Regions from separate parts of the Micromonospora sp. IBHARD003 genome, predicted to be linked through region 1. Evidence: predicted binding sites of a transcription regulator. Region 1 holds the regulator's gene; the other holds the start of a gene.
What was found. Region 1 encodes HspR, which represses chaperone genes until heat shock. Its sites were predicted from a motif close to TTGAGTNNNNNNNACTCAA; they were not measured.

Region 1 (15,608 bases):
CTGCTGTGGACTGGGCCTGCTCCATCAGCGTGCCCTGCAAGGTGGCCGGGAGACTGCCGCCGGGAGCCGCGTACTGCGCGGACCCCCGGGGTCGGCTCCTCCCAGCGGATGCTGCGAAGCGCAAGGCCGGCATCCTCGCCCGGCGCCTGGTCGGGACCCCCGGGAGTGCGCATCTCGACGGGGACCGGGAGCGGCGACAGGGAAAGGGGCCCGGGAGGACCCGGGCCCCTGGAGCTGGAACGAACGCCCTGGACCTGCCTACCGCCGGACGGCAGCAGCTACGGGCCCTGCCTCCGCGGCCCCGGCCAACCGCTCGACGGCCTCGCGGATCGACGCCTCGCTCTTGCAGACCGAGAAGCGCACCAGCCAGGCCGGGGCGTCCGCGCTCAGCAGGAAGGCCGAGGTGGGAATGGCCACCACGCCGGCACGCCCGGGGAGTTCACGGCAGAAGCGCACACCGTCCGTATGGCCCCACGGCCGTACGTCCGCCTGCACGAAGTAACCGGCTTCCGCCCGCAGCGGGCGGAGCCCGGCGCGGGTCAGCCCGTCGGCGAGCAGATCGCGGTGTCTGCGGAGGGTCTCCCTCAGCCCCGCCGCCCATGTCTCCACCGAGCCGAGTGCCTTCGCGATGGCTTCCTGGTAGGGGGTGCCCGACGCGTACGTCAGGAACTGCTTGGCGCAGTTCACGGCGGCGACGAGCGGTGCCGGACCGCAGATCCAGCCCACCTTCCACCCGGTCACGTTGAAGGTCTTTCCCGCCGAGGAGACGATCAGGGTCCGCTCGCGCATCCCGGGCAGCGTCGCGATCGGCAGATGCCGGACGCCGTCGGCATAGACCAGGTGCTCGTACACCTCGTCCGTGACGACGGTCAGCGAACGCTCACGGCAGACCTCGGCGATCGCGGCCAGCTCGTCGTCCGTGAACACCTTGCCCGTCGGATTGTGCGGGCTGTTCAGCAGCAGCACCCGCGTCCGGTCCGTCACGGCGGCGCGCAGGGCGTCCGCGTCGAGGGCGAAACCGTCCCCGTCCAGGGCCAGCGGTACGCCGACGAGCCGGGCACCGGCGAGCCGCGCGTCGGCCGCATAGGCGTCGTAGCAGGGGTCGAAGGCGATGATCTCGTCGCCCGGGTCGCACAGCGCCAGCAGGGCGGCGGCCAGTGCCTCCGTCGCGCCCGTGGTCACCAGGACCTCGCCGTCGGCGCTGTAGTCGAGGCCGTACCGCCGGCGCTGATGGGCGGCGACGGCCTCGCGCAGCGCCGGGAAACCTGCGGCGGGCGGATACTGGTTGCGGCCCGACAGCACCGCGTCGGCCACGTCCTTGAGCAGGCCGGCCGGGCTCTCGAGCTCCGGGACGCCCTGCCCCAGGTTCACCGCGCCGGTGCGCCTCGCCAGCTCCGTCATCTCGGTGAAGACCGAGGTCCCCATGCCCTGCACACGCGCGGCAGGACTCCAGTGCGCCGGGCCCGCCGGCTCCTGCAGCTGTGTACCCCTCGTCTCCATGCGGTCCCACTTTCCTGTGTGCGTCCGACATCCGGCAGAGGTCCGGGCACCCCACCCTAGGCGTATGCCGGGGCGCTGTGGGCGGACGCTTGTGCAGAACCGGCCAAGCCACCGGCAGGGGGGCCGCGGCCCGCCGCCACCGGACACATCGTCAAAAAGAGTGCCGTCACCGGCAGCCACCCGGATGGCCGCGCAGCGCTCGCGCCGTCCGCGCACGCCGCTGAAGGTCGGGGTGACCGACCGATCACGCGCGCACGGAGGTGTCCCCTGTCCGCCGAGACGATCGACAAGGCGTCAGTCGGCGCCCGGCCCGCTCCCCGCTGGCGCGCGGCCCTGCAGCGGGCCGCCCCCGCGCTCGGGCTGTTCGCGGCGGCCCGGCTGATCGGCATGGGACTGATGGCCGCCTGGGCGTGGCACATCGGCAAGTCCCCGAGGGCACTGCTCGCCACCTCGTGGGACTCCGACTGGTACACCCGCATCGCCGCCCACGGCTATGGGCGGACCCTGCACTGGCCGGACGGCGTGGTCCAGTCCGACCTGGCGTTCTTCCCGCTCTATCCCGGTCTGGTGCGGGGCGTGACCACCGTTCTGCCGGTGACCGGGGGCACGGCGGGCCTGATGCTGTCCTGGGCCGCCGCCGCCGCGGCCGCCTGGGGTATCTACGCCCTCGTCGAGCGGCTCCACGACCGGCGGTCCGCCATCGTGGTCGTCCTGCTGTGGGGGCTGCTGCCGCACTCGATCGTGCTGTCCATGGCCTACACCGAACCCCTGCTGACCGCGCTGGCAGCCTGGTCCCTGTACGCCCTGGTGACCGGCCGGAGGCTGTGGGCGGGCTCGCTGGCGGCCCTGGCAGGACTCACCCGGCCCAACGGCATCGCGGTGGCGGCGGCGGTGTGCGCGGTGGCGGCGTACGAGCTCTTCGTCCACAGAAGGGGGGCGGAAGCGGGCGGCGACCGGTGGCGGCTGTGGACCGCGGCCGCACTGGCACCGGCCGGCTGGTTCGGCTATCTGCTCTGGGTCGGGGTGCGCACGGGCGATCCGCTCGGCGGCTACTTCGCCGTGCAGAGCGGGTGGACCTCACGGTTCGATCTGGGAGCCGGCTCCCTGCGGGTGGTGCGGTCGATGGTGACCACCCCGGCGTTCCTCGGCTTCCCGATAGCGCTCGTCATCACCTGCGCGGGCGTACTGCTCCTGGTGCTGCTCCTGCTGGAGCGCCCCGCGCTGCCGCTCGTCGTCTACACCGGGGTGCTGGTGCTGATCACGGTCGGCGGATCGGGGTTCTTCGAATCCAAGCCGCGGTTCCTGCTGCCCGGGTTCCCTTTGCTGCTGCCGCTGGCCATGGCCCTGACACGGGCACGGCCAAGGGCGGCGATCACGGTGATCGCCGCCCTTGCCGTGACGTCCTTCGGCTACGGGGCCTATCTGCTGACGCTGGCCCCCATGGCGCTGTGAAGCGACGGGGCAGCCGTCACCGGCGTGCCCACGTGACTCGGCCTCAGTCCTCGGCCGGCTTCTCGTCCTCTTCGCCGGCCGCGGGCTCGAGGCCGAGCTGCTCGGCGAGCCACTTGTCGAACTCGATCGAGGCCCGTACCCAGCTGACCGTCGACGACACGAAGTGCTCCAGGCTGACGCCGGTGCCGATCAGCATCTGCGCCTCACCGATGAGACGGAGCGACGCCTCTTCGCCCTCCTCCTCGTGGGAGTGCGTGTACACCTTCGGCCACAGGGTGCGGCGGTTCCAGTCGTCGATCAAGTCGAGGATCTGCGCCCGGTCCCCGATGTCGTGCGGCCGGTCGTAGAACGTGCGCACCGAGAAGACCTGCTGCTCCTCCTCGCCGCGGAACATGAAGTAGGTGCGGAACTCCTCCCACGGCGCCGCGAGGTCACCCTCGTCGTCGACGACGTACTTCAGTTCCATCTGGTCGAGAAGCTGCTTGACCAGATCCTGGTCGGGCACCACGGGGCCCGGCGGCGGTCCGGCCTGAGGCTGGGGCTGGCCCCCGAAATTCGGAATCGAGGACGGGTCGATGCTCACGGGGTAATTCCCTTCGTACGGATGCGGCCATCCTCCCCCATCCCGGGCGGGGGCTGGCAACCCCCACAGGGGCTTGATCCATACGTGTCCTGATCGGGCCGTTCCCGGGGCCCGCGCGGCACTCGACCGCTGCGGCCGCGGCCCGTTATGCCCGTCACCGTACGGGCCCCACGATCGCCGTCATGCCCGTCACCGCACGGGCCCCACGATCAGACCGTCCTCGAAGCGGTCGACGCGCACGGTGTCGCCGTCCGTGATCTCTCCCGAGAGGATCTCCTTGGCGAGGCGGTCGCCGATCGCCGTCTGGACCAGCCGGCGCAGCGGCCGGGCCCCGTACGCGGGGTCGTTGCCCTCGTCCGCGAGCCACTCCAGCGCGGCCGGGGTGACGTCCAGCGTCAGCCTGCGCTCGGCGAGACGCCGGGCCAGGCGGTCGATCTGGAGCTCGGCGATACGGGCCAGCTCGTCCTTCGACAGCGCCGAGAAGACCACCAGATCGTCCAGACGGTTGAGGAACTCCGGCTTGAAGGAGGCCCGGACGACCTCCAGGACCTGCTGCTTCTTCTCCTCCTCGGTGGTCAGCGGCTCCATCAGGAACTGGCTGCCCAGATTGGAGGTCAGGATCAGGATGGTGTTGCGGAAGTCGACCGTGCGGCCCTGGCCGTCGGTGAGCCGGCCGTCGTCGAGGACCTGCAGCAGGATGTCGAAGACCTCGGGGTGCGCCTTCTCCACCTCGTCGAGCAGGACCACGCTGTACGGCCGCCGGCGCACCGCCTCGGTCAGCTGGCCGCCCTCCTCGTAGCCGACGTAGCCGGGAGGCGCACCGACCAGCCGCGCGACGGAGTGCTTCTCGCTGTACTCGGACATGTCGATCCGGACCATGGCCCGCTCGTCGTCGAAGAGGAAGTCCGCCAGGGCCTTCGCCAGCTCGGTCTTGCCGACGCCCGTCGGGCCGAGGAACAGGAAGGACCCGGTGGGGCGGTCGGGGTCGGAGATGCCCGCCCGGGAGCGGCGCACCGCGTCCGACACCGCCCGTACGGCCTCGGTCTGGCCGATCAGGCGCCTGCCCAGCTCGTCCTCCATACGCAGCAGCTTCTGGGTCTCGCCCTCGAGCAGCCGGCCCGCCGGGATACCGGTCCAGGCGGCGACCACGTCGGCGATGTCGTCGGGACCGACCTCCTCCTTGACCATGGTGTCCTTCGCGGCCTCCACCTGGGCCTCCGCCTCGGTGGCCGCCGCCAGCTCCCGCTCGAGCGCCGGGATCTCCCCGTAGAGCAGCTTCGACGCGGTGTCGAAGTCGCCGTCGCGCTGGGCGCGCTCCGCCTGCCCGCGCAGCTCGTCGAGCTTCTCCTTCAGCTCGCCGACGCGGTTGAGGGACTCCTTCTCCTTCTCCCAGCGTGCGGTGAGGCCGCGCAGCTCCTCCTCGCGGTCGGCGAGGTCGCGGCGCAGCTTCTCCAGCCGCTGCTTGCTCGCCTCGTCGGTCTCGTTCTTCAGAGCGAGCTCCTCCATCCGCAGCCGGTCGACGGAGCGCTGCAGCTCGTCGATCTCGACCGGCGAGGAGTCGATCTCCATCCGCAGCCGGGAGGCGGACTCGTCGACCAGGTCGATGGCCTTGTCCGGCAGGAAGCGCGAGGTGATGTACCGGTCGGAGAGGGTCGCGGCGGCGACCAGGGCGCTGTCCGCGATCTGCACCTTGTGGTGCGCCTCGTAACGCCCCTTGAGCCCGCGCAGGATCGCGATGGTGTCCTCGACCGTCGGCTCGGCGACCAGCACCTGCTGGAAGCGGCGCTCAAGGGCCGGGTCCTTCTCGATCCGCTCGCGGTACTCGTCGAGCGTCGTCGCGCCGACCATGCGCAGCTCGCCGCGCGCGAGCATCGGCTTGAGCATGTTGCCCGCGTCCATCGCGGAGTCACCGCCGGCGCCCGCGCCCACGACCGTGTGCAGCTCGTCGATGAACGTGATGATCTGGCCGTCGCTCTCCTTGATCTCGGAGAGTACGGTCTTCAGCCGCTCCTCGAACTCGCCGCGATACTTCGCACCCGCAACCATCGCGCCCAGGTCGAGGGCCACCAGCCGCTTGTTCCGCAGCGACTCGGGCACGTCGCCCTTCACGATCCGCTGCGCCAGCCCCTCGACGACGGCGGTCTTGCCGACGCCGGGCTCGCCGATCAGCACCGGATTGTTCTTGGTACGGCGCGAGAGCACCTGCACGACCCTGCGGATCTCGTGGTCACGGCCGATGACGGGGTCGAGCTTGCCTTCCCGCGCCGCCGCCGTGAAGTCGGTGCCGAACTTCTCCAGCGCCTTGTACTGACCCTCGGGGTCGGCGGTCGTCACACGCCGTGATCCCCGCGTCTCCTGGAACGCGGCCAGCAGCTTCTTCGCCGTGGCCCCCTGCTCCTTCAGCACATCGGCGCTGCGGCCGCCCTTGTCCGCGATGCCGATGAGCAGGTGCTCGGTGGACAGGTAGTCGTCGCCGAGCTCCTTCGCGCGGTGGTCGGCGTCGGCGATCACCGCGAGCAGATCGCGGTTGGGCTGCGGGGGCGCGACGGTGGACCCGGTCACGCTCGGCAGATCGGCGAGCACGCGCTCCGCTCCGGCCCGTACGGCCGCCTGGTCGGCGTCGACGGCGGCCAGCAGGTCGGTGATGTTCTCGTTGTCCTGGCCCGCGAGCAGGGCGAGCAGGAGGTGCGCGGCGGTCAGATCGGCGTGGCCCTCGGACACGGCGCGGCTGGAAGCGGCGTTGAGCGCATCCCGGCTCCTGTTGGTCAGCTCGGCGTCCACGTGCGGTTCTCCTCCTCGGATCCGGTCTCGGCTCCGGTGTTTCCGGCATCCCAAGCCCATGACTCATCTAACGTACACAAAGTTGAGTCGATTCCGCTCAAGGCAGCCGGGAAAGATCTTCGGCCCGGCGCGACAGGGGTCGGAACAGGGGCCGGAGGCTCGGACAGGAGGCGCACCAGACGCCGTGCGCATGAAGGAAGGGCCGGAACGGAGCCGGAGGGACCAGAGGGCCAGGAAGGGCCAGGAGGGGGAGGGGCGGTGCCGGCCAGGAAAGGCCGGGAAGGCCGGGGAGGCCGGGGAGGAGCGCAGGACTGCCGGGGGCGGGCCGCAGGACAGCCCGGGAAGGGTCGCAGGACCTGCCGGGGAGCCTTACGGAGGCTCACCCGCCACCGCACCTCGGGCGCGCCCGCAGGCGCTCAAGGGAAAAGCACAGCGGCGCCATCGTGTTTCAGGTCCACGATGGCGCCGCTGTGTGGGGGTAGCGCCTGAGCGATCTTGAACGACGGGGGAACCGCTCAGGCACTGCGGGGGGTGGCGGTGGTCTGCGATTCGACCAGCTGGTGATCGCGCTGATCGAGATTGACGAAGATCATGCCGTACCGGATGGCACAGCGAACGGGTTGCGGGGCCCCACGGGGCCTCCGCAGGCAGCGGTAGGCACGGACATCCTCGTCGTCGCCGCGGGCGACCACGATCGGCTCACCGAAGAGCGTGACCATCACCGAGTCCCCACGGCCGGGAATGGCCGTGACGAGGTCGATGAAGTGCCACCCGGATCGGTACGCGGTCGCCATCTCACGTCGGAAGACGCGGTCATCCGGAGGAACACTCATGCCTGGACGTCCGCCGGTGCGCTCTCCCAGGTGGGTTCACCCGGGTCCGCGGTCACCGACTCGGGCGCCGACTCCCATGTGGGCTCACCCTTCGGAGCCATCTCCCAGGTGGGTTCACCCGGCATCGCGAGCACCGAAGCGGGTGCCGCCTCCCAGGTGGGCTCACCCGGTGCCGCGGTCACCGACGCGGGGGCGGACTCCCACGTGGGCTCACCGCTCACCGCGAGGCCACCGAGAGCGGCCGCAACGGCTATAGCGCAAAGTGCACGAACCATCCTGGTCATCGCCGATCTCCACCTCTTTTGATCACAACCTCCTCCCCCGCGCCTAAGACGATGGCTCACTCCGAACGCTTCCACCAGCGTGTGCAGGCATCATGTTCCTGTAATTCAGGACCCTGAGGGGGGTGCATATGCATGCGAAAAGGGGCGATTCGGGAGACAAGCACAGTCACGACGAGCTGTGCGAGGCGGGGAAATACCTCTATGCGTCCGCTCTGCGCAATGGCCGCATAGCCCGATCCGAGGTGACAGAGGCGCCTTGCCTCATCGAACTGGCCATGCTGCGCCCGGACCCTGACGACGGCGAATGGCTCCGTCCGGTTCCACCGTCCATTGCCCTGCACCAGCTGATACACCCCATCGAGCGGGAGATCCAGGAGCGAAGACGACTCACGATGTCGCTGACGGACGCGTTCGAGCCATTCATGACGCTGAGCCCGCACGATCCGTCCGGCACGCACGCCATCACGGTGCTCGAGGGTCTGGGCGTGATCAACGCCACGCTGGACCGTGTCATCGCCGAGTGCACCGACGAGTTGCTGACCGTGCAGCCCGGCAGCGGAAGAAGGCCCGCCACTCTGCAGGACGGGCTGCGGCGTGTCGAGACGCTCATCGACCGGGGTGTCCGGATGCGGACGCTCTATCAGCACACCGCGCGCCACAACCCTTCCACGATGGCCTACGTCGAGCGGGTCGCCCCGTACGGCGCGGAGGTCCGCACCCTCGAGGAGATCATCGACCGGCTCATCATCGTCGACCGGAAGGTCGCCTTCATCCCGGCACGCAGCGACCGCCGGGTCGCCCTGGAGCTGCGCCACGAGGGCCTGGTGCACTATCTCGTCGGCGTCTTCGACCAGTTCTGGCTCCACGGGGTGCCCTGGGACGACCAGGTCGTCTCGTACGCCCCTGAACTGGACGGCATCAGCGGTGTGCAGCGCTCCATCGCCAAACTCCTCGTCGAGGGCCATGTCGACGAAGCCATCGCCCGCCGCCTCGGCATGAACGTCCGCACCTGCCGTGCCCATATCGCCAAGCTCGCCTCCGCCCTCGGCAGTGGTTCGCGAGCGCAACTCGGCTTCCTCATCGCCCGCTCGGGGATCCTGGAGCAGACCGCGCCGACCGAGCACCCCGACCCGAACGGACCGAACGGACCGAACGGACACAGAACACCCACCGCACCCGCCACACCGCCGACGACAGCGACGACGACGGCGGCAGCAAGTCGCATCGGGCAGGTCGAGCACACCTGACAACGTTCGCACCGGTGTGCGATCATCACGCGGCGCTCCCCCAAGCCCCCTGGCGCTCCCCCCACGCTCCCCACGACCGAGAGCGACCCGACGACAACCCCGCCACCGCCGCGTACGAGAAGATCGCCGAACTCGCGGGCACTGCCGAGGACTACCTCGACACCGGCGCGAAGCGCGGCACCACGTCGTACTACTGGGTGACCGCCGTGGCGGCGGACGGCACCGAATCCCTGCCGGCGGGCGACTGGGCGGTCACCGCACCGGCGCGGTAACCGAACGAACGAAGGGGCCGGGGAGAGCACTGTGGCTCTCCCCGGCCCCTCCCGTATGCCGCTCGGTCAGCCGTCAGGTGTCCCGCTTCGGCTGCTTGGGCCGCCACACCACCAGCGCGCTCGCCTGCTGTACGTCCTGATACGGCACCAGGTCGCGCCGGTACGACGCATGCACCTGCGCCTCGCGCTGCTGCATCGCCGCCGCCGCGCCCTCGACCGCCGCCGACAGCTCGGCGACCCGGGCCTGGAGGGCCGCGACCTGGTTCTCCAGCTCGATGATGCGCTTGATGCCGGCGAGGTTGATGCCCTCGTCCTGGGACAGCGACTGGACCTGGCGGAGCAGTTCGATGTCCCGCGCCGAGTAGCGCCGGCCCCGGCCCGCCGTGCGGTCCGGGGAGACCAGGCCGAGGCGGTCGTACTGCCGAAGGGTCTGCGGGTGCAGTCCGGAGAGCTGGGCCGCCACCGAGATGACGTACACCGGTGTCTCGTCCGTCAGCTGGTATGGATTACGGCGTCGGCCGTCCCTCTCCATGAGGTCACGCTCCCTTCGCAGCCTGGAACAGTTCTGCCCGCGGATCCTCACCCGCAGTCGCCTTCCGGTAGGCCTCGAGTGCCTCACGGGCCTCGTCACCGAGCTCCGCCGGCACCGCGACCTCCACGGTGACCAGCAGATCGCCGCGGGTGCCGTCCTTGCGCACGGCGCCCTTTCCGCGGGCCCGCATCGTACGGCCGCCCGGCGTACCGGCGGGGAGTTTCAGCGTGACCGGGGGTCCGCCGAGCGTCGGCACCTTCACCTCGCCGCCGAGCGCCGCCTCGGTGAAGGTGACCGGCACGGTGATGGTGAGGTTGTCGCCCTTGCGGCCGAAGACCGGGTGGGAGTCGACATGGACGACGACGTACAGGTCACCGGCCGGTCCACCGCGCTCGCCCGGTGCGCCCTTGCCGCGCAGCCGGATCCGCTGCCCGTCCAGGACGCCCGCCGGGATACGGACCTGCATGGTGCGCGAGGACTTGGCACGACCGCTGCCGTGGCAGATCTCGCACGGGTTCTCGGCGATGAGGCCGCGGCCCTTGCAGTCCACGCAGGGGTCGGTCAGCGAGAACGAGCCGCTGCCGCCGCGCGAGACCTGCCCCGTACCGACGCAGGTCGGGCACACCCGCGGAGTGCCGTTCTTGTCGCCGGTGCCCGAACAGGCCTTGCAGGGCTGCTGGCTGGACATTCGCAGCGGGACCGTGGCCCCGTCCACCGCCTCGGTGAAGCTGAGCGTCACCTCGGACTCGATGTCCTGGCCGCGGCGCGGCTGCGTCCGCGTACCCGTCCCCGCGCCGCGGTTGAAGAGTCCGCCGAAGACATCGCCGAGACCGCCGCCGAAACCGCCCGCGGCGTTGCCCCCTCCGCCCTGGGCGCCTCCGAAGAGGTCGCCCAGGTCGAAGTTGAAGTTGCCACCGGCGCCGGGACCGCCGGCCCGGAAGCCACCGTTGCCGAAGAGGGCGCGCGCCTCGTCGTACTCCTTGCGCCGCTTGGCGTCGCCGAGCACGTCATTGGCCTCGGAGATCTCCTTGAAGCGCTCCTCGGCCTTGGTGTCGCCCTTGTTGGCGTCCGGGTGGAACTCGCGGGCGAGCTTCCGGTACGCCTTCTTGATCTCCGCCTCGGTGGCGTCCTTGGGGACGCCGAGAACCTTGTAGTAGTCCTTCTCCACGAAGTCCTTCGTGCTCATCGACGTCCCTCCTCTCGGACGAATCCCCGTGCGTAACCCGGTACGCGACCGATCACGTCAGCCCTCGTCCGGGCCACCGCTCTCCTCGTCGGCCGACTGCTCCTCCTTCGGCGCCGCGGGCGCCGCACCCGGCTGGGGCTCGGCCACCGCGACCCGTGCGGGACGGATGGTCCGCTCCCCGATCCGGTAACCCGGCTGCAGGATCGCCACACAGGTCGTCTCCGTGACGTCCGGTGCGTACGAGTGCATCAGGGCCTCGTGGATCGTCGGGTCGAAGGGCTCGCCCTCCTTGCCGAACTGCTGCAGCCCCATCTTGGCGGCGACCGTCTCCAGCGATTCGGCCACCGACTTGAAGCCGCCGACCAGCTCGCCGTGGTCACGGGCGCGCCCGATGTCGTCGAGCACGGGAAGAAGCTCGGTCAGGAGCTGCGCGACGGCGATCTCCTTGACCGTGATCCGGTCCCGCTCCACCCTGCGGCGGTAGTTCTGGTATTCGGCCTGAAGCCGCTGGAGGTCCAGGGTGCGCTCGTTGAGCGCGGTACGGACCTGGTCCAGCTGAGCCGTCCCGCCCGCTGCCCCGGCCGGCTGTGCCGCCTGCGCGGCGTTCTGTGCTGCGTCCCCGGCCTGGGCCGCCCCCTCCTCCGCGGAGGGAGAGGCGGCCTGCGCCGCTTCGTCGGGAGCGGCGCCGGAGGGGACGTCGGACTTCTCCTCGAAGCCCGGGGTCTCCTCCGTCATCAGGCAGCGCCGCCCTTCTGGTCCTTCTCGTCGTCGACGATCTCGGCGTCGACGACGTCGTCGTCGGCCTTCGCCTGCCCGGCACCGGCGTCACCGGCACCGCCGGAGGCCTGCGCGGCCTGGGCGTCGGCGTACATGGCCTGGCCGAGCTTCTGGGAGACGGCCGCGACCTTCTCGGTGGCGGTGCGGATCTCCGCGGTGTCCTCGCCCTTCAGCTTCTCCTTGAGCTCGGTCACCGCCGTCTCGACCTCGGTCTTGATCTCACCGGGGACCTTGTCCTCGTTGTCCTTGAGGAACTTCTCGGTCTGGTAGACGAGCTGCTCGGCCTGGTTGCGGGCCTCGGCGGCCTCGCGGCGGCGGTGGTCCTCCTCCGCGTACTGCTCGGCCTCCTGGCGCATCCGGTCGACCTCGTCCTTCGGCAGCGAGGAGCCGCCGGTGACGGTCATCTTCTGCTCCTTGCCCGTGCCCAGGTCCTTCGCGGTCACGTGCATGATGCCGTTGGCGTCGATGTCGAACGAGACCTCGATCTGCGGGACGCTGCGCGGGGCCGGCGGAAGGCCGGTCAGCTCGAACATGCCGAGCTTCTTGTTGTACGCCGCGATCTCGCGCTCGCCCTGGTAGACCTGGATCTGCACGGACGGCTGGTTGTCCTCGGCCGTGGTGAAGATCTCGGACCGCTTGGTCGGGATCGTGGTGTTGCGCTCGATCAGCTTGGTCATGATGCCGCCCTTGGTCTCGATACCGAGGGACAGCGGGGTCACGTCGAGGAGCAGGACGTCCTTGACCTCACCCTTGAGGACACCGGCCTGGAGCGTGGCGCCGATGGCGACGACCTCGTCCGGGTTGACACCCTTGTTGGCCTCCTTGCCGCCGGTCAGCTCCTTCACGAGCTCGGCGACGGCGGGCATACGGGTCGAGCCACCCACGAGGACGACGTGGTCGATGCCGGAGAGCGCGATGCCCGCGTCCTTGATGACGTTGTGGAACGGGGTCTTGCAGCGCTCGAGCAGGTCGGCCGTGAGCTGCTGGAACTGGGCGCGCGTGAGCTTCTCGTCCAGGTGCAGCGGGCCCTCGGCGGACGCCGTGATGTAGGGCAGGTTGATCGTCGTCTCGGTCGAGGACGAGAGCTCGATCTTCGCCTTCTCGGCGGCCTCGCGCAGACGCTGGAGCGCCATCTTGTCCTTGGACAGGTCGACGCCGTGGCCGTTGGCGAACTGCTTCACCAGGTAGTCGACGACGCGCTGGTCCCAGTCGTCACCACCGAGGTGGTTGTCACCGTTGGTGGCCTTCACCTCGACGACACCGTCGCCGATCTCCAGCAGCGAGACGTCGAACGTACCGCCACCGAGGTCGAAGACGAGGATGGTCTGGTCGTCCTTGTCGAGGCCGTACGCCAGGGCGGCGGCCGTCGGCTCGTTGACGATGCGCAGGACGTTGAGGCCCGCGATCTCACCGGCCTCCTTGGTGGCCTGGCGCTCGGAGTCGTTGAAGTACGCCGGGACGGTGATCACCGCGTCGGTGACCTTCTCGCCCAGGTAGGCCTCGGCGTCACGCTTGAGCTTCTGCAGGATGAACGCGGAGATCTGCTGCGGGTTGAAGTTCTTCCCGTCGAGCTCGATCTTCCAGTCCGTACCCATGTGACGCTTCACGGACCGGATGGTCCGGTCGACGTTCGTGACCGCCTGACGCTTCGCGACCTCGCCGACCAGCACCTCACCGTTCTTGGCGAAGGCGACGACGGACGGCGTGGTCCTGGCGCCCTCTGCGTTGGTGATGACGGTGGGCTCGCCGCCCTCCAGAACGCTGACGACGGAGTTAGTCGTGCCCAGGTCGATGCCGACCGCACGTGCCATTTCGATTCCTCCAGTGGACTTGAGTGGAACTCGCTCAAGGATGCATCAGTCGCCTCAGGGAGTCAACAGACCTGAGTCGACGCGGCTCAACTATGGTGCGCGCCCGCCGAGAGCTCCACGGTCGTCCCGGCGCGGCCTGCACCCGGCCCCAGCCCCAGCGTGCCAAGGTTCTCGCTGAAGCACACGAAACGGCGACAGACACCACCAGACATCGCCAGACTGCACAGACGACACCAAAAATCAGCGGATACCGCAGACATCAGCAGGTGCGGGCAGACACCGTCAGAAGCCCGTATTTGCCACTTGGGTACCAACGGAAGCAAACAGAGGCCCGGCGGAACCCCACAGAGCTCCCGGCACAACGGAACGGGCAGGTGAAGCGATGCAGCCCAAGCGCCTCCTCGATCTGACCCTCGGCACCGCGCTACTGCTCCTCACCGCACCCCTGCTGTTCGCGGCCGTCTGCTCGGCGGCCCTGCTGCGGCGCCCCGGAGGGGCGTTCGCCCACGAGACGAAGGTCGGGCTCCACGGCCGCCCGATCGCCGTCCGCTCCCTGCACACCCGGCGCTTCCGGTTGGACCTGCTGTCCCGGCTGCCCCACGTCGTACGCGGCGAGATGTCTTTGGTGGGCCCGGCCGCACTGACACCGGACCACCCCCGCGCGGCAGCCCCCTGGCGGCAGACCGTCAAGCCGGGCCTGACCGGCCCCGCACAGCTCGCCCGCCACTCCGTCATGCCCTGGGACGAACCCGTACTGCTCGACCAGCACTATGTGGAGCACCATTGGATCGGAATGGATCTGGCCGTCCTGCTGCACACCCCCCGGGGAATGCGTGGCAGAACCCGCGCCAGACGCCGCGGGCGCTCACGGTGACCCCGGTGCGGGCCGTCCGCACCCCGGCCGACCTGCACTCAGGGTGACCTGAGCGACGCAGATCACCGCAGGCGCAACTACAGTGCGGCGGAATATGTGGGTAGTCTCAGCACGGACTGAATAAGTTACCGCTTAGTAAGTGCTGGATCTTCCCACCTCGCAGGCCCGAGGGAGCCCCAACATGCAACTCGCCGCGATCATCGTGTCGCTGGTGCTGACCGTGGTCGGCGTTGCGCTCATCGCCCGAGCCGTCGCGCAGATCTACCGGTTCGTGAGGCTCGGCCAGCCCGTGCCTGCGGGCAGCCGCACCGACGATCCCAAGGCACGCAGCCTGACGCTGGCCAAGGAGTTTCTCGGCCACACCCGGATGAACCGCTGGGGAATCGTGGGCTTCGCCCACTGGTTCGTCGCCGTCGGCTTCCTCACGCTCGGGCTGACGATCATCACCGCGTACGGTCAGCTGTTCAAGGCCGACTGGACCCTGCCGGTGCTCGGCGGCTTCCTGCCGTACGAGGTGTACACCGAGTTCATCGCGCTCGCGACGACCGTCGGCATCCTGGTGCTCATCGGGATCCGGCTGCTGAACCTGCCCTCGCGGGCGGGGCGCAAGTCGCGCTTCGCGGGTTCCAAGATGGGCCAGGCGTACTTCGTCGAGTACGTCATCCTCACCATCGGCCTTGCCATCATGGTGCTGCGTGGCCTCGAAGGCGCACTGCACGGTGTCGACCACTACGAAGCGGCCTACTTCGCGTCGTACCCGCTGGTGCTCGCCTTCAAGGGGCTGAGCATCGGCGCGCTGCAGAACCTGGTCTACCTGGCCGCCATGATCAAGCTCGGCGTGACCATGACCTGGGCGATCACGGTCGGCCTGAACACCAACATGGGTGTGGCCTGGCACCGCTTCCTGGGCTTCCCGAACATCTGGTTCAAGCGCAACGCCACCGGCGAGACCGCGCTCGGCGCGCTCCAGCCGATGACGTCCGGCGGCAAGCCGATCGACTTCGAGGACCCGGGCGAGGACGACGTCTTCGGTGTCAGCCAGGTGGAGCAGTTCTCCTGGAAGGGCATCCTCGACTTCTCCACGTGCACCGAGTGCGGCCGCTGCCAGTCGCAGTGCCCCGCCTGGAACACCGGGAAGCCGCTCTCCCCGAAGCTCCTCATCATGTCGCTGCGCGACCACGCGCACGCCAAGGCGCCCTATCTGCTCGCCGGCGGCGGCAAGAACGCCGAGGGCGAGGAGAAGGCCTCCGCGGAGCAGCTGAAGGACGTCCCCGCCGCCGCTCTCGCCGAGGCCGAGCGCCCGCTGATCGGCACCGCCGAAGAGGGCGGCGTCATCGACCCGGACGTGCTGTGGTCCTGCACCACCTGCGGTGCGTGCGTGGAGCAGTGCCCGGTCGACATCGAGCACATCGACCACATCGTCGACATGCGCCGCTACCAGGTCATGATCGAGAGCGCCTTCCCGTCCGAGGCGGG
Region 2 (15,608 bases), 1.1 Mb from region 1:
GATGACGACGTGGACCGTGCCGCCGGTGCGGTAGCCGCGCAGCTGCGACATGTTGAGCGTCTCGGCGACGACACCCTGGCCCGCGAAGGCCGCGTCACCGTGCAGGGCGATCGGCAGGACGGTGAAGTCCGTGCCGCCCTTGTTGATGATGTCCTGCTTGGCGCGCACGACACCTTCGAGGACCGGGTCCACGGCCTCCAGGTGCGAGGGGTTCGCGACCAGGCTGACCTTGATCTGCTCGCCGTCGAGACCGGTGAAGGTGCCCTCGGCGCCCAGGTGGTACTTCACGTCGCCGGAGCCGTGCATCGACTTCGGGTCGAGGTTGCCCTCGAACTCGCGGAAGATCTGCGCGTACGACTTGCCGACGATGTTCGCCAGGACGTTGAGACGGCCGCGGTGGGCCATGCCGATGACGACCTCGTCCAGGCGGGACTCGGCGGCGGAGTCGATGACCGCGTCGAGCAGCGGGATGACGGACTCGCCGCCCTCCAGCGAGAACCGCTTCTGGCCGACGTACTTGGTCTGCAGGAAGGTCTCGAAGGCCTCCGCCGCGTTGAGCCGGCGCAGGATCCGCAGCTGCTCCTCGCGCTCCGGCTTGGCGTGCGCACGCTCCACGCGGTCCTGGATCCACTTGCGCTGCTTCGGGTCCTGGATGTGCATGAACTCGATGCCGGTGGTGCGGCAGTACGAGTCGCGCAGCACGCCGAGGATGTCGCGGAGCTTCATCATCGACTTGCCGCCGAAGCCGCCGACGGCGAACTCGCGCTCCAGGTCCCACAGGGTGAGCCCGTGCTCGGTGATGTCCAGGTCGGGGTGCTTGCGCTGGCGGTACTCCAGCGGGTCGGTGTCGGCCATGACGTGGCCGCGGACCCGGTAGGAGTGGATCAGCTCGAAGACACGGGCGGCCTTGGTGACGTCGTCGTCGTGCGAGGCGTCGATGTCCTTGAGCCAGCGGACCGGCTCGTAGGGGATGCGCAGGGCCTCGAAGATGTCGTCGTAGAAGCCGTTCTCGCCGAGCAGCAGGTTGGCGACGACCCGCAGGAACTCGCCGGAAGCGGCACCCTGGATGACCCGGTGGTCGTACGTCGAGGTCAGGGTCATGACCTTGGAGATGCCCAGCTTGTTCAGGGTGTCCTGGGAGGTGCCCTGGAACTCGGCCGGGTAGTCCATCGAGCCGACGCCCATGATCACGGACTGGCTGGGCATCAGACGTGGCACCGAGTGGACCGTGCCGAGGCCGCCCGGGTTGGTCAGCGAGACGGTGACGCCGGTGAAGTCGTCCATCGTCAGCTTGTTGTTGCGGGCGCGCCGGACGATGTCCTCGTATGCCTGCCAGAACTCGAAGAAGTTCAGCGTCTCGGCCTTCTTGATCGCCGCGACGACGAGCTGGCGGTCGCCGTTGGGCTTCACCAGGTCGATGGCCAGGCCGAGGTTGATATGCGGCGGCTTGACCAGGACCGGCTTGCCGTCCTTGTCGCCGTACGACCAGTTCATCGCCGGCATGGCCTTGATCGCCTGCACCATCGCGTAGCCGATGAGGTGGGTGAAGGAGATCTTCCCGCCCCGGGCGCGCTTGAGGTGGTTGTTGATGACGATCCGGTTGTCGAAGAGCAGCTTCACCGGGACCGCGCGGACGGAGGTGGCCGTCGGCAGCTCCAGCGAGGCGTTCATGTTCTTCGCGACGGCGGCGGAGGGGCCGCGCAGGGGGAGCATCTCGGGGCCCTCGGGCGCCGGAGCGGCCGGCTCGGCGGCCTTGGCAGCGGGCTTCGCCACGGCGGGCTTGGCCGGGGCTGCGGGAGCGGCTGCGGCGGGCTTCGCCGGAGCGGCCGGGGCCGGAGCGGCGGCGGGCTGGGCCGGGGCTGCGGGAGCGGCGGCGGGCTTCGCCGGAGCGGCCGGCGCCGGAGCCTGTGCGGTGCTCGGCGTCTGCTCGGCGGCGGGCGGGGCCGTGGCCTCCGCCGCCCCCGCGGCAGCGGATCCGGTGGTGGCCGAACCGCCGGGCTTGTAGTCGGCGAAGAAGTCCCACCAGGCTCGGTCGACCGAGTTCGGGTCCTGGAGGTACTGCTGGTAGATCTCGTCGACGAGCCACTCATTGGGACCGAACGCGGCAGCGGGGTGCTTCCCCTGCCCGTCAGGGTCGGTCGAAGTGCTCGAGTTACTGGGGGACTGAGACGACACGGCGGCAACCGCCCTCTTCCGCTTCACAAGGTGATGGACAGCGGAAATAAAGGCTACGCCTCCCCGGCCGGGAGGTGCAGGCCGGGCACGTCCTTCGTCGCCTAAGTCACACCGGATGGTCGGTTTCGGCGTAGGAAATGGCGGGAAACAAGCGTGGTTCCCCGTGAAACGGGTGCACGACAGCGGGGCTGCGGCCCCGTGGCCCACACCCCCTGGCCGCACATTCGCCGAATGTGGACCTCCGCTTCGAACCCTACGTCAACCGCGACGCGGGGGTGCTCCCGGAAGAGTGACGAGAATCCGGCAGCCGCGTGTCGATTCGGCCACTCCGATGCGCCCTCCGTGCAGTTCCACGGCCCAGCGGGCGATCGCCAGGCCCAGGCCCGTACCGCCGTCGCTGCCCGGCCCGTGCGGGGACGGGACGCTGCCGCGGTTGAAGCGCTCGAAGACCTTGTGCCACTCCGACCGCGGGATGCCGGGGCCCTCGTCCTGCACCTCGAGGTCCAGCGACTCCGCCTGGGGCCCGCGGCGGGCACGGACCGTGACCCGGCCGTGCGGCGGGGAGTGCTTCACGGCGTTGTCGATGAGATTGGCCACGACCTGGTGCAGCCGCTCGGCGTCCGCGTGCGCGGTCAGCTCCGGCGGCGACACGTCGAGATGCAGATGGACGTCCTTGCGGGTGTGGCTGCCCGACCCGGAAGGGAGCCCGCGCTGCCCGGCGGCCAGATTGGCCTCCTTCAGCACCCCCGACAGATAGGGCCACACCTCGAAGCGCCGTGTCCTCAGCGTGACCACACCGTTGTCGAGCCGGGACAGGTCCAGCAGGGTCTCGACCAGCCGGCTGAGCCGTTCCGTCTGCTTGAGCGCCGTGCGCATGGTCTCGGGGTCGGCGGCCGACACCCCGTCCACGACGTTCTCCAGCACCGCGCGCAGGGCCGCGATGGGAGTGCGCAGCTCGTGGGAGACGTTCGCGACCAGTTCCTTGCGGTGCCTGTCCACGGCCTCGAGGTCGTCCGCCATCAGATTGATGGTCGTCGCGAGGTCGCCGAGCTCGTCACGCCGGTCGGCGCCGCTCACCCGGCGGGTGTAGTCGCCGTGGGATATCGCCTTGGCGACGGTGTTCATCTCGTCCAGCGGGGCGGTCAGACCGTGCGCCACGAACTGGGTGATCAGCAAGGTCGTGATCATCGCGAAGACCGTGATGTACCGCAGCTCGGCGCCGGTCCTGAAGGCGACCAGCGCCAGCCCGGACGTGATCAGCACCGACACCACGACCAGGGCGCCCAGCTTGGTCTTGATCGAGATCTCGACCGAGCCCAGCTCGGACCGCAGCCGGCTGAGCTCGGGCCGGAGCCGGTTCAGCCGTCGGCCCTGCCCGCTCATGGTGCCGGGGTCTCCAGCGCGTAGCCGACGCCGTGGACCGTGCGGATCCGCTCGGCGCCGATCTTGCGGCGCAGTGCCTTGATGTGGCTGTCGACCGTGCGGGTGCCGGAGGCGTCCGCCCAGTCCCAGACCTCGGCGAGCAACTGCTCCCGGGAGAGCACCGCGCGCGGCGTGTTCGCCAGGCAGACCAGCAGATCGAACTCGGTCGGCGTGAGGTGGACGTCCTCGCTCTTGACCCGCACCCGGCGCTGCGCGTGGTCGATCTCCAGCTCGCCGAGGCGCAGGATCCCGCTGCGCGGCGTCACGGCCGCGAGCGCGGCGCGCTCCACCCGGCGCAGCAGGACGTGCACCCGGGCCGCCAGCTCACGCATGGAGAACGGCTTGGTCATGTAGTCGTCGGCACCGACCCCGAGGCCCACCAGCATGTCGGTCTCGTCGTCGCGGGCCGTCAGCATCAGCACCGGCACCGGTCGCTGCGCCTGCACCCGGCGGCACACCTCCAGACCGTCGAAGCCCGGCAGCATCACGTCCAGGACCATCAGGTCCGGCTGCCATGCCTCGGCGGCGTCGACGGCGGCCGGGCCGTCCGTCGCGGTCTGCACCAGGAAGCCCTCGGCGCGCAGCCGCGCGCTGATGGCCTCGACGATGGTGGTGTCGTCCTCGACCACCAGCACCCGGCGCTGGGCGCTGGCCGTCGAGTACGCCGCGGCGCCGTTGTTGCTGGTGTGTGTCTGGTCCATCGCCCCGCCCCTGTCGCGCACTGCGAGCTGCGTGTAGATCGGTGTGTCAGGTCAGTCAGCAGCGTAAAGGCATCGATCGCCTCCCGGCTACGCAGGGCGAACGGCGAGATGGACCACGTCAGGTACGCCTCGGGCAACGCGGATCTCTTCGGTTCTAACCCCGGTGAATCCGGCATTCCGCAGCGACTCCTCGAAAGCGGCGGACGGCCGTGCCGACCATACGGCGAGCACTCCGCCCGGCGTCAATCTGCGTGCGCAGGCGGTCAGTCCGTCCGGTGAGTAGAGGCTCGCGTTGTCCTCGGTGACGGTCCAGTCGGGGCCGTTGTCGATGTCCAGGCACAGCGCGTCGTATGTTTCCGAAGCGTTATGGAGATGACCGACGAGATCCACGGCGAGGATCTCGGTACGCGGATCGGCCAGCGCCTCCGCGGTGATGGCGGACAGCGGGCCGCCGCGATGCCAGTCGATGATCGCCTGCTCCCGCTCGACCACGGCGATTCCGGCCCAGCCGGGGTCGGCGGCGGCGTGGGCGAGTGAGAAGCCGGCGCCCAGGCCGCCGATGAGCAGCCGGGGCTCCCGGCGCCGGCCGAGGGCGCCGCGCGCGGCGTCGATCAGCAGCCGTTCGGAGCGGCCGTCGGAGGTGTCCATGAGGAAGCAGCCGTTGGCGATGATCTCGTACACGGGGCCGTTCCCATGCCCGTTCCCGTGTCCGGCGCCGTCCCGCCGTCGCAGAACGACCTCTCCGTAGGGCCCTTCGCGCCGGTCGAGGGTGACGGGTCCGTCCGGTAGGACAGGCCCGGCAGGCGCGGTGAACGTGGACGGTTCGGGGAACGGCATGGCGAGGACCTCCGGCGGCTGGCGGGACGACACGGATCACGACCATCCTGTCGGCGCCGGGACCGGCGGGACAAACCGATTCCCGCGCGCCACCGGCCGCGCCCTGACCGCGATGGTCCTCCCGGGCGCCGACGGCTCTGGGGTGGCGCCCGGTTCGCGGCCGGCCAAATGCCCTGTGTGGTACAGATCATGGACGGGGTGGGTGGTGATCGCGTTGGCTGGGCAGAGTCCGGGAGCCCGGTCAGGGCCGCCCGGCGGCAACGGCGACCCACGAACGTAAGGAGCCATGCGTGGTGCAGCGGCCCCAGCTACGTGACCGGCCGCGCGCGTTGCCGCGTGAACTGCTGGGCGGCGTGCCCCCAAGGCGCGTGGCACCGGCCGGCGGGCACGACACGACCGTGCCCGTGCTGCCCGCGGTGGACGGACCGCGATGCGCGCCCGCGTCCGCGGGGAGGATCCGCCGGCGAGCGCGGCTTCTGCCCACTCCGATCGGCACGCCTTTCGCCTTCGGCTATGCGCTCGTGCTCATCGCCACCTCCCTCTTCGCCGAGTACGGCGATCCGGCCACCGTCGCCGGGCTGCTCCAGGGGTCCAGCACGGATGTCGCGCATCTCGTCACGGCGCCCGTGATCGTGCTCGGGGCCAGCGCCCTGTGGGTCGCGGGCGGGCTCGTGTCGGCCTATGCGATCGGCTTCGTGTTCGTCGTCCCCGCGCTGGAGAGGCGCATCGGGGGCGTGCGTACCGCCGCGGTGTTCCTGGGCGGCCATGTGGTGGCCACGCTGGCGACGGAAGTCCCGGTCGGACTGTCCGTGCTGGCCGGGCAACTGCCCGACTCGTCGCTGCAGCGGCTCGACTACGGCATCAGCTTCGGCGTGCTGGCCTGCGCGGGAGCGCTGGCGGGGCTGTTCACTCCGGCGACGCGAGCGGCGGTGCTCGGCGGGGTGACGGTCGTTCTGCTGAACGACCTGCTCGGCTACGAGGATCCGGTCAGCAACTGGGGCCATCCGCTGGCACTGCTGGCCGGGATCGCCACCTGGCCCCTCGTGCGCCTCTGGACGCGCCGCCAGGCCGTCGCCCCAGGGTGACCACCCGGTGCCGCGCCGATCGCTCACGGCGAACACCCGTCGGGGAACATCCCGAGCACCTTCTGCATTGAGTCCATACAACTCAACTTGAATGCAGAAGGGGAGATCATGGCTGCTGAGTCCTCGCCGCACAACGCCGCGCTCACTCTGCCTGTGCTGCCGCTCGACGACGAGGTCGTGCTGCCCGGGATGGTGGTGCCGCTCGACCTGTCCGACGCCGATGTGCGGGCGGCGGTGGAGGCTGCCCAGGCAGCGGCCGGCAGCCGGCCCGGCAAGCCGAGAGTGCTGCTCGTGCCGCGCATCGACGGCACGTACGCCGCGACCGGAGTCCTCGGGACCGTCGAACAGGTCGGCCGGCTTTCCGACGGCGATCCCGGCGCCCTGATCCGCGGACGCAGCCGGGTGCGCATCGGCGCCGGCACCACGGGCCCCGGCGCCGCACTCTGGGTCGAGGGAACCGCCGTCGAGGAGACGGTGCCCGCCCCGGTTCCCGGGGCGGTTTCCGAGCTCGTCAAGGAGTACAAGGCGCTCGCCACCAGCTGGCTGAAGAAGCGCGGCGCCTGGCAGATCGTCGACCGCGTGCAGCAGATCGACGACGTGTCCGCCCTCGCCGACAACTCCGGGTACTCGCCCTTCCTCACCACCGCCCAGAAGGTGGAACTGCTGGAGACCAGCGACCCGGTGGCCCGGCTCAGGCTCGCCACCGACCAGCTGCGCGAGCACCTCGCCGAGCAGGACGTCGCGGAGTCCATCGCCAAGGACGTCCAGGAGGGCGTCGACAAGCAGCAGCGCGAGTTCCTGCTGCGCCGTCAGCTGGAGGCGGTCCGCAAGGAGCTGCGCGAGCTGAACGGCGAGTCCGAAGGCGACGAGTCCGACGACTACCGTGCCCGGGTCGAGGCCGCCGACCTGCCAGAGAAGGTGCGCGAGGCCGCCCTCAAGGAGGTCGAGAAGCTCGAGCGGTCGAGTGACCAGAGCCCCGAGGGCTCCTGGATCCGCACCTGGCTCGACACCGTCCTCGAACTGCCGTGGAACGAGCACACCGAGGACGCGTACGACATCCGGGGCGCCAGGGCCGTACTCGACGCCGAACACGCGGGCCTCGACGACGTGAAGGACCGGATCACCGAATACCTGGCGGTGCGCAAGCGGCGCGCCGACCGGGGGCTGGGCGTGGTCGGCGGGCGGCGCGGGGGCGCGGTGCTCGCGCTCGTCGGCCCGCCCGGTGTCGGCAAGACCTCGCTCGGCGAGTCGGTCGCCCATGCGATGGGGCGGAAGTTCGTCCGGGTCGCCCTCGGCGGCGTCCGGGACGAGGCGGAGATCCGCGGCCACCGGCGTACGTACGTGGGCGCGCTGCCCGGCCGTATCGTCCGCGCCATCAAGGAAGCCGGGTCCATGAACCCGGTGGTGCTGCTCGACGAGATCGACAAGGTCGGCTCCGACTTCCGGGGCGACCCGGCGGCGGCCCTGCTCGAGGTCCTCGACCCCGCGCAGAACCACACCTTCCGCGACCACTACCTGGAGGTCGAACTCGACCTGAGCGACGTCGTCTTCCTGGCCACCGCCAATGTGCTGGAGGCCATCCCGGAGGCGCTGCTCGACCGGATGGAGCTGGTCAGGCTCGACGGCTACACCGAGGACGAGAAGGTCGTCATCGCCCGGGACCATCTGCTTCCGCGCCAGCTGGAGCGGGCGGGCCTTGCGGACGGCGAGGTCGGCATCGACGAGTCCGCGCTGCGCAAGCTCGCGGGGGAGTACACCCGTGAGGCGGGCGTACGGAACCTGGAGCGCTCGATCGCCCGGCTCCTGCGCAAGGTCGCCGCCCAGCACGAACTCGGCGACCGGAAGCTGCCGTTCACCGTCACGGACGAGGATCTGCGCGCGCTGATCGGCCGGCCGCACCACGTCCCCGAGTCCGCGCAGGACCCGGCCGAGCGCCGCACCGCGGTGCCGGGCGTGGCCACCGGTCTCGCGGTCACCGGCGCCGGCGGTGACGTCCTCTACGTCGAGGCGTCACTGGCCGACCCCGAGACCGGGGCCGCCGGACTGACCCTGACCGGGCAGCTGGGCGACGTCATGAAGGAGTCCGCGCAGATCGCGCTCAGCTTCCTGCGCTCGCACGGCGCCGAGCTGGAGCTGCCCGTCGCGGATCTCAAGGACCGGGGTGTGCACATCCACTTCCCCGCGGGCGCGGTCCCCAAGGACGGCCCGAGCGCCGGAATCACGATGACGACGGCGCTGGCATCGCTGCTGTCGGGGCGACTGGTCCGCACGGACGTGGCGATGACCGGTGAGGTCTCGCTGACCGGACGGGTGCTCCCGATCGGCGGCCTGAAGCAGAAGCTGCTGGCCGCCCACCGGGCGGGGACCACGACCGTGGTGATCCCCAAGCGCAACGAGGCCGACCTGGACGACGTGCCCGCCGAGGTGCTCGAGAAGCTGGAGGTCCACCCGGTGACGGACGTGCGGCAGGTGCTCGAGATCGCCCTCGCCCCGGCGGAGGTGCCGGTGACCGCGGCAGCGTGATCCGCCGGCGGGGCACCGGCCCCACCGGGTTATCGGGCCGGGCCCCGGCGGAACCCCCGCCGGGGCCGGGCCCGTTCTGCCGTGCTCGGTGCTCGGTGCTCGGTGCTCGGTGCTCGGTGCTCGGTGCTCGGTGCTCGGTGCTCGGCCGGGGCGCCGCGGCGGCCTCAGTGCGCAGGCCGCTTGACCGGTGTGCCCGCCGCCCGGTCGTAGAGGGCGCGGGCATGGTCGTCGAAGAGGGCAGCGGTCGACTCCGTGTCCGTGTCTCCGCCGCTGAGGACGCCGATCATCCGCCCGGGGCTGGACCGGTCCACGTAGTCGGCCAGCCAGGGGCTACCGCTCGTGCCGTCCCAGAAGCCCTGGCAGTCGATGCGGGCCATCCCGGGCGACTGGTCCTCTTCATGGCGGCTGTCCGTGGTGCAGATGATGGGGCGATTGGCCGGATTGTGCTCCGCGTTCGGATATCCGACAACGGTGACCCGGCGGCCCAGCTGTGACGACCAGTCGGGCCCCGCCGCGCCCACGACGTCCTGGACGTTGCGTCCCTTAGCGTCCGGCGCGAGCGTCAGAAAGGCGTAGTCGGCGGTCTCCTCCTCGTCCTCCAGCCAGCGGCTGTCGACGTGGACCGCGGTGACCGGCCAGGTGCCGTAGGGAGTCGTGCCCTTCCCCGCCCCGTGGAAGCCCGGCGCGAACGAGAACCCGGTCGCGTACGTCCCCGACGTGAAGACGCAGTGCGCCGCGGTGGCCACGACGTTGCCGTGCGGGCTGGCCACGACGCTCGCCGTGCACCAGTGCTCCTTGTCGTCCACCAGCACGCCGACCGACGGCAGCCCGCTGGACGGCGCGGCCAGGGACTGGGGTTCGGGCGGCTGGGCACGGGCACGGGCATGGGTCTCGGCCGCCGCCTGTGGCGGGACCACCGCGGCATGGGTCGGCGCCACACACGCGGCGGCCGCCGTCAGCGTGGTGAGGGCGGACCACAGCAGTGACCGCCGCCAGAGCCTGCGTCCCGTGTCATCGTGCATGCATCTCATCCTTGCTCACGAACCTGTCAAACGAATCCTGTTCGTCACACCGGCCCCACACCGGTCCGCAACGGGCCAGGCGCGCTACCTGTCCAGCCAGCCCCGTAAGGTCGCCTGGGCCCCGGCCTGAAAGCGCGTCTCCGCGCCCAGTGACTCCAGCAGACGGCTGATGCGCCTGCGGGCGGTGTGCACATGGACCCCCAGCCTGCGGGCGATCGCCTCGTCCTTCAGCCCCGCCGCGAGCAGGGACAGCAGCTCCTTCTGCGGCGGGGGCAGCGGACCGCCGGAGCGGCCCAGCGGGGTGGCGCGGTCCCATACCGTCTCGAACAGCGGCACCAGCGCATCGCGGAGCAGTGCGTCACCGATCACCAGCGCCGACGCCGTGGGCCCGGCCGACTCGCTCGGCGGCAGCAGGGTGATCCTCCGGTCGACGGCGATCAGCCCGGTCGGCACGGCGGGGGCGACCCGGGCCTTGAGGCCCCGCTCCACCAGCGAGGTCACCGACCGCATCCGCTCCGGCGCCGACAGGCCCTCACGGTCGAGGACCGTGCGTACCGTCACCCCGCGGTCCAGCACTCCTTCGATGTCCAGGCCGGACAGCCGGTCCAGGATGACCACCTCGTGCTCCGCCGAGGCGAGCAGCACCTCGGCCCGGTCCCCGATCTCCCGCCGCCCCGTGACCACCTCGATGCCGCTGCCCGGAAGGAGCCCGTCCGCGAGCTGGTCGGCGGCCATCCGTAATCGCTCCAGTTCGGCCGATTTCAGATGCAGTTCCGCCTGACGCCGGTGGATGAGCGTACGGATCGCGGAGGCCGGTGCCGCCGGACGGGGCAGTGCTCCGCAGGAGTGCGGCGGCAGTGCGAGACCGTGCTCGACGAGTCGGTCGAGAGCAGACTGCAGTTGGTCCCCTGACAGTTCCAGCAGCCGCGCCAACTCCTCGGTCTCGGTGACGCGTTCCTTGAGCAGGGCCTCGTATGTGCGCTCCTCGGCCGTTCCCAGGCCGAGGGTGCGCCATTCCGCCTCGATCATGCCCCGGATTCTCACTCCGCCTTCACGAGACACACAAGTGTGCATGTCCACTTGTCAACGCAGTTGGCTCATTGCCGCGTTGGCGTCCCACATGTTGCATGGCCATGACCACCTGAACCGGCTCTGACCAAGCACGTGGGAGGGGTACGTACTGTGCGCACGTTCAGCAGCAACCATGGGAGACCCGGATCCGGAGTGCCGAGGGGAGCGGGTCTCGCCGCTCTCCTGGCCGCGGCGGGACTCCTTGTCACCGCGGTCCCGGCGCAGGCGGTGGCCGCCTCGCCGCCCCAGGCGCCGCACACCGACGTCATTCCGGGGGACGACACGGCGACACCCGCCCTCGTCGACGGTCTGCGGGAAGCCGTGGACGCCAAGGCCGCACCGGCCGACGCGGCCATCGGGCATCTCGCCGCGAAGGAGAGCCGCTACCGCATCACCGAGCCCCGGCGCGACCTCGTTCCGCTGGGGACGCTCAAGCACGGCGCCGACGAAGTGGTGCGCCTCCAGCAGAAGCACCACGGAGTGCCGGTGCTCGGCGGCCAGTACGTCGTACGCATGGAGCACTCGGGCGGCAAGCGGGTCGTCACCGGTACCTCCGGCAAGTACTTCACGGGGCTGAAGGCCGACACCGAGCCGACGGTCGCCAAGGACGTGGCCCTGAACCGTGCGATCGGCGCCACCGCCCGGCAGCTCGGCGGCGGAAAGCTGACCAAGGCCGACGCCGTCCGCAAGGAGGGCGAGAAGTCCCAGAAGGCGCAGGCGCTCAGCGGCTCCATCGGGGGACTCGTCGTCATTCCGCGCGGCGAGGGCGTGCTCGCCTACCACGTGACCGTGCGGGGGACGAACCCCATGACCGGCGAGCCGGTCCTGCAGCAGGTCTACGTCGACGCGGGATCCGGCTATCCGGTGCTGCAGTACAGCGGGATCAGGACGCTGACCCCGGCGAAGGCCCCCACGGGCACGCCCGCCGACGCGGCGAAGGCCGCCGCGGCGGGCAAGGCGGCGAGCCGCTCGGTGAAGAGCGCCGCCGCCGACGACCCGGCGGTCCACCCGGGCACCACGGGCAGCGGTCTCCGGCTGAACGGCGCCAAGGTGCCGCTGGAGCTCTACCAGGACGCCGCCCGCGGTGAGTACGTCATGACCGACCACGCGCGGATGGCCGACAGCACCAAGAACACCCTCGGCACCTGGGACGCCTCCGGCCGCGACGTCAACGAGGTCGCGGGCACCTGGCCCACCGGCATCAAGGTGTTCGGCTCCCCGACCGCGGAGTTCGGCAAGCCCGCGACCGACGCCGGCGCCGTCGACGCGCACTGGGCGGCGGGCCAGGTCTACGACTACTACAAGAAGAACCACGGCCGTAACGGCCTGGACGCACGCGGCTCCACCGTCAACTCCCTCGTCGGCGTCACGCTGTTCGGCGGCTCGTACGTCAACGCCTTCTGGGACGGCCAGAAGATGGTGTACGGCTCCGGCGACGAGGAGTTCAAGCCGCTCGCGGCCGACCTCGACGTGGTCGGTCACGAGATGACGCACGGCGTCGTGGAGAACACCGCGAACCTCGTCTACGCGGGCCAGTCGGGTGCCCTCAACGAGGCCATCGCCGACTACATGGGCAACGCGATCGACGTCACCGCGGCCGGGCAGTCCATGGACGACCCGGACGCCGGTCTGATCGGCGAGGACCTGTGCCGCACCAAGTCGGCGCGCGACTGCGCCTTCCGGAACCTCGACGACGGCGCGACCACGTCCAAGAACTTCCTCGGCGTGACCTTCGGCACCGACAACGGCGGCGTCCACCTCAACTCCACCATCTTCTCCGGTGCGCTGTGGGACATCCGCCAGGACCTCGGCGGCGAAGTCGCCGACAAGATCGTCTACAAGGCGCTGTCCGAGTACATGACCCCGCTCGACGGCTTCACCGAGGGCCGCAACGCGGTGCTCGCCGCCGCGAAGGACCTGGGCCTGGCGTCGAAGCAGCTGAACGTCGTGAAGCGGTCGTTCAGCGCCCACGGCATCGTGCCCGGCTGGGAGGACGCCATCGGCGTCGACTCCGACAAGCTGCTCGGCAAGCTCAACATCAGCGGCACGGGCGTCCAGGCGGGCGGCGGCTGGTGGGCGGCCTCACAGTCCAACGACGACGGCTCCGAGCCGTACTCGGTCTGGGCCGGCCGCGCGGACGGCAAGGGCGCGCCCAAGCTGATCAGCCCGAACGACGGGCGCTTCCACGTCTACCCGGCGACGGACGGCAAGACCGTCGTGTGGGCCGCGTACGGCACCACCAGCCTGGACATCCTGTCCCGGCCGCTCGCGGGCGGCCCGATCAAGAAGCTGTACACCTCGTACAGCGACATCTCGGGGCTGAGGGTCGAGAACGGCGCGGTCGTCTTCGAGTCCTTCGGGATCTTCGGGGACCGTCACGTGGCCTATCTGCGCCCCGGTGACACCCGGCCCACCTACGTCGACAACGGCAGCTTCTTCATGGGCACCGCGCTGCCGTCCATCGCCAAGGGCAAGCTCGCCTACGCCAAGCTGTACCTGGAAGGCGGGGACTACAAGCTCGGCATCGAGGTCATGGACCTGAAGACCGGGGCCAAGAAGCTGACCGGGCAGCTGGGCGAGCCCCAGGGCATAGGCCAGACCGGCATCAACGGCACCCATGTCTTCTGGCTGACGGACGAGAACCCCGGTGACCAGGGCCAGATGGGCGTGCGCCGCGCGGACCTCGACGGAGGCAACGTCTTCGACATCAACCCCGAGGCCAAGCCGAAGGCGCTGATCGCCTTCGACCTGACGGTCTCCGACGAAGCCGTCACGGTCAGCAGCCAGCTGCCCGACAACCAGTACCGCAACGAGACCCTGTCCAAGCTGTGGCAGATGACCACGGACGGCAGCCGTCTGGAACGGGTCTCCTGCAACCGGGGCGAGCAGCTGTCCCCGGCGGCCCTCCCGGGCAAGCAGGTCGTGTGGCTCGACGGATCGACCGGCTGGACCGACCTGGTCACCCGGACCCGTCCGGCGGGTCTGTGCGGCTGATCTTCCGCAGTGACCGGGACCCCCGGTGCGGCCTCGCCGCGCCGGGGGTCCCCCGTCTGCGTGCCGTGACCGCCGCGGCGGCTCGACCGCCGGGCCGGCCGGGTCGGACCGGCGTGGACATGCAGACGGTCGAGAGCGACGCCCCGGCACGGGGCGGACGGGCTGGTCGGACAGGCGGACGGGACGGCGCGGGAGGTCCCGTTTCGGCCGTCGGCGCCTGCCTGCGAAATACTGGGTGAGCTGCGGCGATGGCCGCCGCAGCGGAGGACGAATCGATCGTCGGGGAAGCGCGTGAGGGGTGCTGACGTGCAGGGAAGCGGTACGGGGAGCGAGCGGGAGTCCGCGGGCAGCAGCGGTGTGGACCACGAGTTCGAGGAATTCCTCGCCCTGGAACGCGAGTTGGCCGTCTTTCTGCGCCGCGCCCGTGCGAACTCCGGCGAGATGGCCCGTGAGGTCCACCCCGAGCTGGAGCCGGCGGCCTACGGACTGCTGGTGCGTCTGGAGGAAGGCGGCCGGCAGCGCGCCACCGACCTCGCGGCCTACTTCGGCGTCGGCAAGGCGACCATGAGCCGCCAGCTGCGGGCGCTGGAACAGCTGGGCCTGGTGGCCCGTGAGCCCGATCCGGCCGACGGGCGGGCCTCGCTGGTACGGCTCACGGACGAGGGCCTCACCCGCTTCCGCAGCGTGCGCAACGCCCGGCGGCAGCGGTACGTACGGAAACTGGCCGACTGGGACCGCGGCGAGGTCGCCGAACTGGCCCGGCTGCTGCACCAGCTCAACGCCCGCGCCGAGGGCTGAGCGGCTCAGGGTCGCGCGTACACCGCGGTCGCGTCGTCGTGGGTCTTCCCGCGCCGGGCCCCCGGACGCGCTCCCTCGCGCGTCGCGTCCGCGTGCTCCAGGACCCGTACCCGCCCGATCAGTCCGTGCGGTCCCTCCTTGCCCAGCAGCTCCATCAGCTCCGGCCAGCCGCCCTGCCCGAACAGATCCGTCCAGCGGGAGGCCCCGTCGGTCAGCGCCGCCATCGCACTCACCGCGGAGCGCGGCGTACGGCCCGTCACGGCACGGCCCGCCACCTCGGGGTCGGCCGCCGCGGTGAAGAAGCCCCCCTCCCGGTTGCGCAGGGCGTCGGTCGCGCTCTGCGAGCGCAGCGTCTCCTCCGGGATCCGGTCCAGCCGGTCGTCGCGCACGGCGGACACCCGCCCCTCCGGCGACTCCAGCAGCAGGGTCGAGTCGGACAGCACGAGATGCTCCACCCAGTGCGCGTCCCAGCGGGCGACGACGACCGTCGCCTGCGGAGTGCGTACGTGAGAAAGGTCACAGGTGTCGCGATGGGTTTCGGCGGTGCGCCGGATGGACACCGAGAGGATCTCGGACAGGGGGATATCCCCTTGCGAACCGGACAGTTCGAGCAGGGCGCCGCCGAGTCGCGCGGTGAACCACGGAACGCCGTGCACACAGCCGTCGTCCCCGCGGGGCGGAGTCACCCCGTCCAGGACGACCAGGCATCCGCCCTGGCCCGGGGCCGGAGCGGCGACGCAAGCCCAGTCCTCGTTGGGGCGTTCGGGATCGCCGGGCTCGGAGGCGAGTGCGCAGTGCATGAACGCCAGTCTGCCCGAGGGTGCACGACACCTTCACCAAGTCCGCCAGAAGGTGCAACCGTCGGTAGCACCACTCCGACCAGGGGCTTTGGCTGAAATGATCAACTTGGGAAAGGTGCGGGCGCGCATCCTGCCAAAGCCGGGGCCGAAGGTCCACCCGACGCTCTGCGAGGCTCCTGG

Region 2: a site for HspR is predicted at 6,288-6,306, ahead of lon (endopeptidase La). Genes of this name have one in related genera too.

What each region holds. Positions count from the first base shown of each region.
Region 1 is NZ_JBWBBX010000001.1:4,525,902-4,541,509, reverse strand. Features, by position in the region: gene ACTWOL_RS20275 (aminotransferase class I/II-fold pyridoxal phosphate-dependent enzyme) at 259-1,500, opposite strand; gene ACTWOL_RS20270 (mannosyltransferase family protein) at 1,888-2,952, shown strand; gene ACTWOL_RS20265 (YbjN domain-containing protein) at 2,996-3,535, opposite strand; gene clpB (ATP-dependent chaperone ClpB) at 3,725-6,316, opposite strand; gene ACTWOL_RS20255 (hypothetical protein) at 6,832-7,149, opposite strand; gene ACTWOL_RS20250 (hypothetical protein) at 7,146-7,370, opposite strand; gene ACTWOL_RS20245 (hypothetical protein) at 7,562-8,680, shown strand; gene ACTWOL_RS20240 (hypothetical protein) at 8,695-8,952, shown strand; gene ACTWOL_RS20235 (heat shock protein transcriptional repressor HspR) at 9,026-9,484, opposite strand; gene dnaJ (molecular chaperone DnaJ) at 9,489-10,670, opposite strand; gene grpE (nucleotide exchange factor GrpE) at 10,728-11,405, opposite strand; gene dnaK (molecular chaperone DnaK) at 11,405-13,258, opposite strand; gene ACTWOL_RS20215 (sugar transferase) at 13,641-14,132, shown strand; gene ACTWOL_RS20210 (heterodisulfide reductase-related iron-sulfur binding cluster) at 14,314-15,608, shown strand, end outside.
Region 2 is NZ_JBWBBX010000001.1:5,639,850-5,655,457, forward strand. Features, by position in the region: gene ACTWOL_RS25145 (multifunctional oxoglutarate decarboxylase/oxoglutarate dehydrogenase thiamine pyrophosphate-binding subunit/dihydrolipoyllysine-residue succinyltransferase subunit) at 1-2,175, opposite strand, end outside; gene ACTWOL_RS25150 (sensor histidine kinase) at 2,434-3,558, opposite strand; gene ACTWOL_RS25155 (response regulator transcription factor) at 3,555-4,298, opposite strand; gene ACTWOL_RS25160 (spermidine synthase family protein) at 4,386-5,135, opposite strand; gene ACTWOL_RS25165 (rhomboid-like protein) at 5,426-6,220, shown strand; gene lon (endopeptidase La) at 6,329-8,743, shown strand; gene ACTWOL_RS25175 (trypsin-like serine peptidase) at 8,908-9,765, opposite strand; gene ACTWOL_RS25180 (hypothetical protein) at 9,850-10,794, opposite strand; gene ACTWOL_RS25185 (M4 family metallopeptidase) at 10,948-13,830, shown strand; gene ACTWOL_RS25190 (MarR family winged helix-turn-helix transcriptional regulator) at 14,137-14,628, shown strand; gene ACTWOL_RS25195 (hypothetical protein) at 14,634-15,428, opposite strand.